Regions from separate parts of the Paenibacillus sp. FSL H7-0442 genome, predicted to be linked through region 1. Evidence: riboswitches for the same ligand, from Rfam matches in the RefSeq annotation. Region 1 holds a riboswitch; each other region holds the start of a gene.
What was found. Region 1 has a riboswitch for cyclic di-AMP ahead of MHH57_RS06600 (hypothetical protein). Riboswitches for the same ligand answer to the same signal wherever they lie in the genome.
Positions count from the first base shown of each region.

Region 1 (4,128 bases):
TCCGGAGTTCTCCCGACCATCAGTCCGCATATAAACACACCCAGAATCGCATACATCAGCATATTCATCAGCCCGACACCCTTGCCGCCAAAAATGACGTTTAGCATCATTTCTCCCAAAGCAGCCATGCCACCTAGCGGGGTTAGTGTATCATGCATATTATTGACCGAACCTGTCGTTGCCGCTGTTGTGACCGCAGTGAATAAAGCCGATTGTCCAATACCGAAACGAACCTCTTTCCCTTCCATGCTTCCCTGAGAAGCATCCACACCCAGTGTCTGGATTAACGGATTACCTGTCTTCTCAGACACATACGTAATGGATAGAAAAATTAGAAACAATACCATCATGGAGCTAAAAATAATCCAGCCCTGCTTACGATTACGGGCAAACAATCCAAAGGTATACGGCAACGAAGCCGGCATTACCCACATTGCCAAAATTTCCAGCACGTTCGTCCAAGGACTTGGATTTTCAAAAGGATGCGCAGAGTTAGCTCCCGCATAACCGCCCCCGTTCGTCCCCAAATGCTTGATGGACTCCAGAGAAGCAATGGGTCCCATAGAAATTTGCTGTTGTGTTCCGCTCAGCGTCGTAAGATCCGCCGTAGGCTGTAGCGTCTGTGGTATCTTCAATCCCACCAGCACCAGCGTAAGCACAAAGGCCAGTGGCAGGAAAATCCTTATAATAGCTTTAATAAAATCTTGAAAGAAATTGCCCATCCCTTCACCGCGCCGCGTCAATCCTCTCATAAAAGCCGCAGCAACCGAAAAACCGGAAGCAGCCGAAGTGAACATCATCATCGTGACGAACGCCATCTGTGTCAGATACGTAAGCCCGCTTTCTCCGCTATAATGTTGGAGATTCGTATTCGTCATAAAGCTGATTACCGTATTAAAAGCTAGTGATGCTTCCATATTACTGTTTCCAGCCGGATTACCGGGAAGCATTCCCTGTAAACGCAACAGCAAGTAGCTGATTGCCACAAGCACGACGTTCGTAGCAATGAAACTCATAACATACGTAGTCCAACGCATGCTCTCCACTTTCTTCAAGCCTACTACCTTATAAATCAGCTTTTCTGTTCTGCCAAAAATCCGATCCGTTCGATTCGGTTCATTCGAGAATACATGATACATATATGTACCCATTGGCTTTACCAAGAGCAGCAATATAACGATCACAATTCCAATTTGAAGCAGCTCCATCCTCTATTCCTCCTTCAAAATGCTCCTGCGTTTGGAACAACAGACCCGATTAGACCATCTATGAAGTGCACACGTTTGCGAAAACCTGCTACCAATGATGCTTTAATGCTCAGATCTGTTGTTCTTCGCCCGCTCTATCCCTACAAGTGACTAGAACTTTTCAGGGTTCAGGAGTGCGTAGATTAAATACATAAACACAATAGCCGTAAGCCCGAGTATAACGATCATCCTCTTCGTCCTCCTTTAGAGGTCTGCGCATCACACCAGCGTACAAACAGCAGTATCACTCCATAACTCACAGCCATGACGAGCAGCATGTATATATCCATCATGTTTATACCCTCCGTATCGATCCTCAGATCGCCATTCTTATTCCATCATAAAATCATAAAACAACTATGTCATAAGTGCTTATCCGTTCAGCAGAAAACCCACCTCTCCGTTCAATGTGTAGATCACATGGTCCGCTCCCAATCCCCGATAAATTCCTTGTGGATTACAGCCGTGTGTAATAACATAGATCGATTCCGATGTTAGTGGTCGACATATTTGCAGGAAACGGCAAGTCAGATTCAAGCTGTTCTCGAACAAATACACACTACCAATTTCTTTTTTTGGAAAATTCCATTTTCCCGCTTGCATGGTATTGATGCGGACAATGTGCTCCACACCCATTTTTTTGAGCTGTCGTTCCTCCTGGGCGCTATTCGTGAGAACTGCAAACGCCAATTTTTTGAAAATAAGCAATTTCACAAAACTTCTGCCCGCTTCATTCGGTGCAGTGACAATAATTAACCGACCTTCCATCAGTAGCTCCTCTCCCGGTATAAAAAGACAACAAAAAGAAGCCGAAGGAAAAAGGCTTTCCTCCGGCTTCTGACATATCCATGATAAAATAAACCATGGCTGCACACGGCGGTTTGTTGCCTCTCCCTGTACGCTTACGAGGTTAGCTGTCGGATTCGGACGTGAGAGTCGCCCTATTTCTGGCACTTGACCGGAAAATTCACCCCATGAGACACACGGCTTCCGAAGCCGTACAGTCTCGATTGGTTCCCCCGCTTTTGCAACTGCAAAATTCAGCGCTATAGACATTTCGTTGTTGCTTCATTTAAGTTAATTTGAAATTACGTCTTGAATCATACACCCGCGCATGGAAGACTGTAAAGCTCAACTGCAGGGTTATAAATCGGGCTTTAGAGCATAAAAGATTAATAATAACGCTTACAATGCAACTTTGCTTCTCACATCTCCTTTAATCTCTGTTTTTCATCCCTTTTTGAAAATGACAAGCATGTCAATATTGGCGTAGGGTAAAGCGTTATTGGCCTTTTTTTGCAAAAAGAGAAGAAAATAAGCTATATGTACCAGCTAAACACCGATTGAACCCGCTTTTATAAGAAGAAACACCTTAATTCGCTCCATTTGCGGTGCGATTTACTGTTTTGAGCAAAATACGATTTTACAGCGCCTGAAGGCTTTATACAGCTTTTCCAGGCTTGCAACCCTTCTTTAAATTGTCTAAAATTTAATTGCTGAATATTGAATGAGGAGAGATGCTATGACCGTTTATGAATATGATGCGCAAACCCTGCAAGGGAAACAAATTCCGTTATCCACATTTGAAGGGAACGTTCTGCTTATCGTGAACACTGCCAGCAAATGTGGGTTAACCCCCCAATACAAAGCGCTACAAGAGCTATATGACCAGTATCATGAACAGGGGCTCGAAATTTTGGGATTTCCCAGCAACCAGTTTGCCAAACAAGAGCCAGGTTCCAGTGAGGAGATCTCCGAGTTTTGCCAGATCAATTATGGTGTCACCTTTCCGATGTTCGCCAAGACAGATGTCAATGGCGATCAAGCACACCCCTTATTTCGCTACCTGACCCAAACAGCTCCGGGGGTATTAGGGTCCAAAGCGATCAAATGGAATTTTACTAAATTCTTAATTACAAGAGAAGGTAACGTGTTTAAGCGCTATGCACCGCAAACCACTCCAGATAAACTGGCGGGAGATATAGAGAAGCTTTTGCAGCAAAACTGACATTCTTCATTATCACAGTTAATAAACGACCTGTTGCAACCGTGGCTTCCGTGGCTAAAGAATATAACGAAAATGCTTAACAAAAAAAGCACCCTTTCACGTAAACCGTGTCAGGATGCTTTTTTAACTAGGTCTTGCATATAATGCGGTCGAGAGGACTCGAACCTCCACGGGCGTACGCCCACTACCCCCTCAAGATAGCGTGTCTGCCATTCCACCACGACCGCAAATCATAATGTATTGAGGCAACAGATTTATTATACTCTCTCATCAACTATTTGTAAACAAAAATATTATAATTATTTTAACTTACATATATGAGCGATAATAATACCGTCCTGCATAAAGATAACCGCTTGCTGAACTATGCATTAATGTTGCCCCCTTACGGATTATCAGAACCACCTAGCACTTAACTAAGTAATTAATTTGACGAAATAACGTATTTACGATTGTAAAAACACGTATAAAAGTGTATCATAGTTTCAGATGGTTAATTCTAACATGTTTACTGATGATTATTATAACACACCAATTATTCCGTAAGAATCCGTAAGGGGCGATTTCTTTTGAACAACAAAATGCCTGTCACCTCCTTCGGGTGGGCCATCAAACAACGGCTTGTCGAACTTCGACTGGATCAGAAAACATTTTGTGAGACACACAATATTCCGCCTTCACGCTTGTCCAATCTGATTCACGGCACCCGCAAAGCACAAAGGTACAGAAAACAAGTTGCTGCAATTCTGAACATCGACGATAACGATTATAAGGAGGCATCGCCACTCTAAATCCAACAAGCATTCCAGTTACATACAGGTCATTCCATATCACCAAGAAACCAAATAAACCCGTAAAGCGAACCCCTCCAGT
Region 1 is NZ_CP151963.1:1,450,943-1,455,070, reverse strand. Features, by position in the region: gene kdpA (potassium-transporting ATPase subunit KdpA) at 1-1,208, opposite strand, end outside; gene MHH57_RS06600 (hypothetical protein) at 1,620-2,015, opposite strand; cyclic di-AMP (ydaO/yuaA leader) riboswitch at 2,131-2,303, opposite strand; gene MHH57_RS06595 (glutathione peroxidase) at 2,770-3,255, shown strand; tRNA gene MHH57_RS06590 (tRNA-Leu) at 3,400-3,482, opposite strand; gene MHH57_RS06585 (hypothetical protein) at 3,825-4,046, shown strand.

Region 2 (4,128 bases), 2.7 Mb from region 1:
GAAGCGCCACGACACTACAGCCAAAGCGGGTGCGAGCATTTAGTTCTGCAAGCGTTTTGCCGTTCAGACATGCAGGTACATTGAGTTCCACAATACTGTATTCCTTAGACAACTCCAAATAATCGAGCAAATTAGGCGTGACTAGCTGGTGAGCCACACGGATACCCATGTCCCGTTCTGGATAAATAATCCGATCCACACCGAGCTTTTCTAACGCACGCCCGTGCAGCACAGATATGGCTTTGGCTACGACCTTTTTCACACCCAGCTCCTTCAGCAAAATGGCGGTCAGGATGCTTACCTGGATGTCATCACCAATAGCAACAATGCCACAATCGAAATTACGGATGCCCAGTGATCGCAATGAGTCTTCATCGGTAGCGTCCGCCACGACAGTATGTGTCAACATCTCACTCATACTGTCCACAACATCCTCATTCCGGTCAATGCCTAGCACCTCGCACCCCATATCCACCAATTGCAAAGCTAGGCTTGAGCCAAACCGCCCCAAGCCAATAACTACAAACTGCTGCGTTTTCATGTCTACTCGAAAACTCCCTTATCCTATAATCATTTTACCTTCCGGATGACGATATAATTCTTTACCCTTTTTCGGCCCCAGTGCATAAGCTAGCGTGAGTGGCCCCAGTCTACCTGCAAACATCGTCAGGGTAATCACCAGCTTGCCTATGACTGTCAAATCAGGTGTAAGCCCCATCGACAGCCCCACCGTACCAAACGCAGACACCGTCTCGAACAAGATCATCAGAAAATGATGATCTTCGGTTGCTGACAAAATCATCGTCACCCCGATCACGAACAGCAGCCCCAGCAGTGTAATGGTCAAAGCCTTGTAAATTCGTCCCTGCGCAAGTCGATACCTGAACAGCACAATATCTTCCCGCCCCCGCAGCATCGAAATCACTGCTCCAATGAGCAGCGCGAATGTTGTGGTCTTAATCCCGCCTCCAGTGGAGCCAGGAGAAGCCCCGATAAACATGAGTATGATGATAAAAAACTGCGTAGCCTGCCGCAAGCCTGCAATGTCCAGTGTATTGGCACCTGCGGTACGGGGAGTAACAGACTGGAATAAAGATCCCAGCAGTTTACCACCCCAATCAAGCGAGCCAAGAGTCTTTGGATTCGTAAACTCAAACACAAAAATCACGAGCGTGCCGACTACAATCAGAGCGCCCGTCATGCTGAGTACCACCTTGGTATGCAAGGACAGTCTCTTACGCTTGCGATATTCTGCCAGGTCTGACATCACTACAAAACCAATGCCGCCTGAAATAATCAAAAACATGGCTGTAAAATTAACAATCGGATCATATACATAACCTGTTAGGCTGCGAAAGTGCCCGAATAAGTCAAAACCAGCATTGTTAAACATGGAGATGGCATGCCAAATCCCAAAATAAATCGCCCTGCCTACAGGCATATCAAACGACCAGCGAATCGCAAATATTACAGCACATATGCCCTCAATGACCAGCGAGTACAACAGCACCTTACGGATCAATCCGACAATTCCTTCGACAGAGGTCTGATTCATCGCTTCCTGTAAAATGAGGCGCTCCCGCAAGGAAATCCGACGTTTGAACACCAGCGCGATTAAGGTAGCCATGGTCATAAAGCCCAGACCGCCGATCTGAATGAGCGCCACGATAACAACTTGACCAAAGGTTGTAAAAAAGGTCCCCGTATCCTTTACGACAAGCCCTGTAACACAGGTCGCGGAAGCGGCAGTAAACAAAGCGTCTACAAACGCAAGTGGCTTTCCTGTTGTATTGGAGATCGGCAGCATTAACAATAAACTACCTATTAGAATGATAATGGCAAAGCCCGCAACGAATATCTGCGGTGGAGAAAGCCGGAGCCAGCTTGCATTGGGATTCATCTATTCATCACTTCTCTCCTAATCCTTAAAACTATAAAAACAGTGATTTAATACGGTGTAAGCTCGCTACGCGTTCCATTTGATCTTCCGATCGTCGTTGCCCCTGAATTTTTTGATTTTTCCAAACCTTAGTTAACTATAATTAGCATTCCCTGAATACAGGAAGAATGCATGTCAAGCACTACTCGGTCCCCTGTGCTATTGGCGGGCAGTAGCGAAGGGGGCAGAATTGTTCTGAAGAAGCGAAGCGTTTGCCTTTATCTCCGGATTTTAACCATTAAAGGGGGTATACAATCAAAAAATCCGGGGATAACAGCAATCGGAAGAATAATCTGCACCCGCAGCGGTCTATCTAACCAATCCAAACACTTTTATACGCACAAAAAAAGACACCGGAAAACCGAGTGCCTGACTTGGTTCCTGCTCATAGCCTACGAGGTTAGCTGACGGATTCGGGCAGCACAGTATGCCCTATTTACACTTCCGATCCACCAGTGATCGGCTGTAAAATTCACCCCAGTAACATGGTTCCCCCGTTTTCCCATAGAAATTCGGCTCAACTGTATATCATTACCTATGTATTTTATAGGCATTGCCTCAAGATTATAATCCTTCTATATCCAGATCACAAAACCGATTTCGTCGAAAAAACGTGAAATTGGCTTTATTTTGCGAATGGGCATCGTTTAATCGCAGCTTATCTTATTTTATTGGAACTTTAAAGTGCTTTCACTCTATTTTCATGAATATCGCTGGTCTGTTGGCGGGAACCTGTGCAGTATGATATCTTTAATGGATGTTCTTATTTACAGATTAAGGAGGAAACTCATGAATCCTATCGGGAAACCGGTCGTGCTCACGGCCAACTTCAAAAAATTAGGCTTGCTGGGCGGGATTGGCCTGATTTGCTTTTTTATCTTTCAATTGCTTATTCCCTCGCTTAGCAATCCAAGTCCAGAATCAGTAATGAACGCAAAGGTCATCAGCAAACAAGAAGCGGTCATACACGCATTGGACTTCGCCCGCTCCGAGCTGGGCTATACTGAATCACAGCCAGAGGAGCCTGTCGTGACCTATCAGGCCGAAACAGATTTGTACGGTTATTTATCTAGAGAAAAACTGCTTCAACAGTACGACCGTACATGGAAGAAAAATTACCCTTACGAAACCTTTCGGGTCGATCTGCCTGAATCCTCAGCGAAGAGCAAGCTGCAAATTCATGTAGATTTATCCACTGGGAAGGTCGTTAGTTTTAAACGGATCACCTCCAGCACCAATTACACGCAGGCTGATATTTCTACGGATGAACAAGCACGTAACAGGCTTGTACGTGTGGCTGAGGACGGCATGACGCTTGAAGCCAAGGAGCAGGCGGCCGCTGTATGGGTGAAGCGCTTTGGCTTTAAGCCGTCGGACTTGAAGCTCGCGACCACTGAACAAGAAGGCGGATTAAAGTATACCGTGGACGATAAAAAAATCGGCGCCTCGGTACTTACACTGGCTTTTACTTTTGAAGACGGTGATGTTCGCTCCTTCACTCAAAGCTTTTCGGCCCCGTCATCCTATACCGATTATATCGAAAAGCAAACATTTTGGGCGAATTGGATGACCTATGCGGGTTATGCCCTATTTAGCTTTGTGCTGGGTGTACTTGCCATTGTGTATGCATCACTCACCCGACGACATACTTCATTTGTACGCGGCATTGTTCTATCCGTTATATACTTTATTGCTAGTATAGCTGGGACCATGAACATGCTGCCTTTATTGCAAGCAGAAGCAGGCGGTAAGGGCATGCTTATATTTCTTATGGTTTTCCAGATTGGTGTTACCTTCGTCATGGCTGTAGCGCTCTACTTCTCCTTGGTCGGCGGTGACGGACTTATGCGTCAGGTTGGACTGAATGCATGGCCACGTGCGAAAGAGCCGGGCTACGGGCTGTATGTGCTTCGCAGTATGTATGTCGGCTACTTGTGGGCCTTTATTTTACTCGGGGTACAATCCATTTTATTCTTTATACTGGAGCGCACATTTAATACATTCTCCACAACAGATGCCACGCAATCCCCTTACAATATGGCTTATCCATGGCTGCTGCCAATTATGGCCTGGATGGCAGGTATTGGAGAAGAGACTGTCTACCGTCTGTTTGGTATTCCAATGGTCAAAAAAATTGTGAAAAATACTTTTGTGGCTTGTCTGATTACTACGCTGATTTGGGCGCTGGG
Region 2 is NZ_CP151963.1:4,559,025-4,563,152, forward strand. Features, by position in the region: gene MHH57_RS20100 (TrkA family potassium uptake protein) at 1-541, opposite strand, end outside; gene MHH57_RS20105 (TrkH family potassium uptake protein) at 560-1,900, opposite strand; cyclic di-AMP (ydaO/yuaA leader) riboswitch at 2,314-2,467, opposite strand; gene MHH57_RS20110 (type II CAAX endopeptidase family protein) at 2,729-4,128, shown strand, end outside.
Region 2: linked by a shared signal. The riboswitch ahead of MHH57_RS20105 (TrkH family potassium uptake protein) and the one ahead of MHH57_RS06600 (hypothetical protein) in region 1 are both predicted to bind cyclic di-AMP.

Region 3 (4,128 bases), 1.6 Mb from region 1:
CGTTTAGCTCCATCATCTTCATTGATAATCATTTCATCGCGAACTTCTTTCCAGACGTTTATGAGCCTAACTTGGTAACCAGCATATTTTTAATAGGACAGGTACATAATAGTCGAGAGCACCACTAGGTACCACTGCACGAAAAGGGGGGATACATATGCCGTACAGGGGAGTGTTGCCATGCTTGGCACTGTTACTAGCATTTTCAAGTTTACCCGTTCACGCGGATGCGCCTCCCAAGATCGGAACGCCCCATCCCAAGGAAGCAGCTGTTGCTTCTTCTGTACATCTGAGTACAGATCGAGCTACTCCTACATTAGCAATGTTGCGTAAAAAACATGCGGACATTTTTAAAATGTGCGGCCCACACACCCGCCAAATTGCCTTAACCTTTGATGATGTGCCCGATTCTAGGTATACGCCGCAGGTTTTGGACGTATTACACGCCAACGGCATCAAAGCCACCTTTTTCATCGTCGGTCACCGTGCGGAAAAGCATCCGGGGATTATACGTCGTATTATCCGTGAAGGCCATGCTATAGGAAATCATTCCTATACTCATCCGGATTTTAGGAAGGCTACACCAGAACGCTTTCGCAACCAGATTACAAAAACAGAACGTATTTTACAAGCCAGCGCAGGTTTTCGCCCCAAGTTGATTCGTCCACCCTACGGTGAAATTACAGAGCCTCAAATAAAGTGGGCACGTAGTCATGGCTACATGATTGTCAACTGGAATGTAGACTCTCTCGACTGGAAGGGACTAAGTAAAACACAAATTCAGCGAAATGTGATTCCAGCTACAGGGCCTGGCTCTATTATTTTAATGCACGCTGGTGGAGGTCAAAGTTCCAACTTGCAAGGCACTATCCAAGCTTTGCCGGGTCTAATTCACTCTCTAAAAGCTAAGGGCTACAAATTTGTGACAGTCCCCCGGCTACTCCACACATCGGAACGAAAATAACAGTATGTTTATAATTGAGGTCCAAGCTAAAGCAACGTAAAAAGGCTGTCTTACCAGCAGAAGTATTCTGCTCGTCAAGACAGCCTTTTTACGGATAGGACCTGATAAGAGTCCGACCTAGATATATACGGATATAGGCGTTATGTTTACATAATATATATTATGTTTAATTAAACTGTATATACGTACAATGCTATTTATCAATAACGTACAGCTTCACATTTTGAAATCCAAAGTCGTTCACAAATGATTTGTTGCCTGGAATAAAGATATCAATCCGCTTTCCTGTAATGGCGCTGCCCTGATCGCGAGCGACAGCTACAAAAGAATGATCCGGCAAACCTGGATGGGAGTAGCCTGTAACCAGTACTTTCGTGCCCATCGGAATGACGTTAGGATCTACCGCAATTGTACCTAGTTTAAGCGGATTGCCGTAGTAGTCCACTGCGCCCCATTTACCATTCTCATCGGCTGCGGCAGAATACGCTGAAGCCTTAACGTCAACTATTTTGCTATAGTTGAATGTTTTACCCCAAGCTTCAATCGTTGGCGCCTCATTCGCTGCTGCTTTCTCCGTAAGAAGCTGCGGCTTCGATTCCGAAGCTGCCTTTACACTTTTTTCGCCAGGCACCTTAATTTGCAGACCTGCATATATATTGCTGGAAGCAATGTTTGGGTTAGCCTTTGTTAGCTCGTCTACCGATACTCCATAACGCTGAGCAAGCAAAAAGAAGGTATCGCCCTCTTTGGCAGTGTGAAGCGAGGCAGCATCCGCTATTCCAGCTGTCTGTGCCAACCCTGCAATAGCTGCGGCAAGCACCGCAATTTTCATCGTTTTACCAATATGTTTTAAATGTTTCAAAGATATGTACCTCCTCTTTTATGCCTGCGAAGTTAGCTGTCGGATTCGGACTCAGGAGAAGCCCTATGCTCGTGCAATTCACCCCTAGGCATATTCCTCATCGTCTTATGACGTATCGGAATGGCTGCCGTTGTTACGTCCCCCGCACTTCCCATAGTTTGGGCCAGCATTTCAGCGCTTGTCTAACCGCATGCTGTCCCGGTAAGTTTTGGCTTACTGCATAATATCACAATTTTGTAACCTTATCCGCATGAAAATGTTGGGAACCCTGAACATCATACTACACTCGTTACAATTTTGTCATCAAGAAATCTATATTTGTTACGAAAGTATGGGGAAATGGTGACAAAAAAAGAAAAGCCCTCCGTCAACGGAGAGCTCTTTTATGATTAGATCAGTACTTTCTTACAATACTTTGGCAAGAAAATCACGAGTGCGATCATGGCTTGGAGTGCCAAATACCTGGTCTGGTGCACCCTGCTCCACAATTTGACCGTTATCCATAAAGATAATTCGATCGCCTACCTCGCGGGCAAAGCCCATTTCATGCGTTACAATTACCATTGTCATACCGCCTTCGGCGAGCTTCTTCATTACATCCAGAACCTCTCCAACCATTTCAGGGTCCAATGCAGAAGTCGGCTCATCGAACAGCATTACGTGCGGCTGCATGGCCAAAGCACGCGCAATCGCAATACGTTGCTTCTGACCACCGGATAGCTGGTTCGGATAGGTATTCTTCTTATCCTCGAGCCCCACGGTACGCAGGAGTTCTAATGCAATTTTTTCCGCTTCCTTACCTGACTGTTTTCTAACCTGCGTCGGTGCAAGCGTCAGGTTCTGCAACACTGTTTTGTGTGGGAACAGATTAAAATGCTGGAACACCATCCCCATTTTTTCCCGGGTTACATTAATATTATGACCACGAGCTGTAATCGGCTCGCCCTCAAATAAAATCTCCCCATCCGTCGGCTGTTCTAACAGATTCATACAACGCAAAAACGTACTCTTCCCCGAACCGCTGGGACCGATGATAACGACAACTTCTCCTTTGGCGATATCTATATCAATGCCTTTTAAAATCTCATTCTTGCCGAACGATTTACGCAATTGTTTAACGGTGATCACTGGCTCTCAACTTCCTTTCCCATAAACCAAGCAGCTTAGACAAGCTGAATGTCATTACAAAATAAATAGCGGCTGTGATTATGAACGGACTTAATCCTTCATAGGTAATATTCTTAATGACCTGGGCTTGATACATAATATCCACCATACCAATAGTCGAAATAATGGAGGATTCTTTAATAATTGTAATAAACTCATTACCGATAGCAGGTAAAATAGATTTAAACGCTTGCGGCAAAATGACGTGACGCATAGCTTTGCCTCGTCCCATACCCAATGAGCGTGCAGCCTCCATCTGTCCACGGTCTACTGCCTGGATACCTGCACGGAAAATTTCAGCCAGATATGCCGAGCTATTCAGAGACAATGTGATTATACCGGACTGGAGTGGAGTAAAATTGACACCCAGCGTCAAAGCAATCCCGTAGTGAATGATCATGAGCTGCACCAGCATAGGTGTGCCACGCAGGATCTCCACATATGTGGTACCTAACCACTCAATGATGCGTATACCACTCATCCGCAGCAAGGATACGATCAGACCAATGATAAATCCAAACAGTACTCCGAGTGCAGACAGCAACAGAGTGTAACCAATACCCGTAGCGTAAAGACTGCGGTATTTCCAAAAAATATCTACGATGTTATTAGAAGAAACCTGTCGATCTGCCGAGAGTGCACTCGCTTCTGTAGAAAACTTTTCAATCGACCCGTCCGCTTTCAGGCGAGCCAACGTTTTATTTACAGAGGCAAGCAATTCTGCGTTCCCCTTACGTATACCTACAGCAGTTTCTGCTCCGGCATCCTCAGGTACCGCTTTGGCAAGTGTTACGGTCCCATCTAACGTGTAGCCTTTAGCAACCGTATCTTCGATCACAACAGCGTTGATACGCTGGGTCCGCAGCTGGAGTACCAGATCGGATATTTTGTCCAGTGAGGTTACAGAGGCATTGGGTACTTTTTGAGCAATTTCTTCCTGAATACTCCCCTTTTGCGCGCCAATCTTCTCGCCTTTCAAAGCAGCCATCGTAGGATATTTGTCTTTATCCTCTGGGCGTACCATAATGACTTGCTTGGAGCGATAATATACATCTGAAAAATCAATGCTTTTTCTACGCTCATCCGTCGGTGTCATACCGGACAGTACCAAGTCTACGCGACCACTTTGCAGAGC
Region 3 is NZ_CP151963.1:3,072,251-3,076,378, forward strand. Features, by position in the region: gene MHH57_RS13300 (polysaccharide deacetylase family protein) at 158-964, shown strand; gene MHH57_RS13305 (3D domain-containing protein) at 1,158-1,826, opposite strand; cyclic di-AMP (ydaO/yuaA leader) riboswitch at 1,833-2,001, opposite strand; gene MHH57_RS13310 (amino acid ABC transporter ATP-binding protein) at 2,232-2,954, opposite strand; gene MHH57_RS13315 (ABC transporter substrate-binding protein/permease) at 2,941-4,128, opposite strand, start outside.
Region 3: linked by a shared signal. The riboswitch ahead of MHH57_RS13305 (3D domain-containing protein) and the one ahead of MHH57_RS06600 (hypothetical protein) in region 1 are both predicted to bind cyclic di-AMP.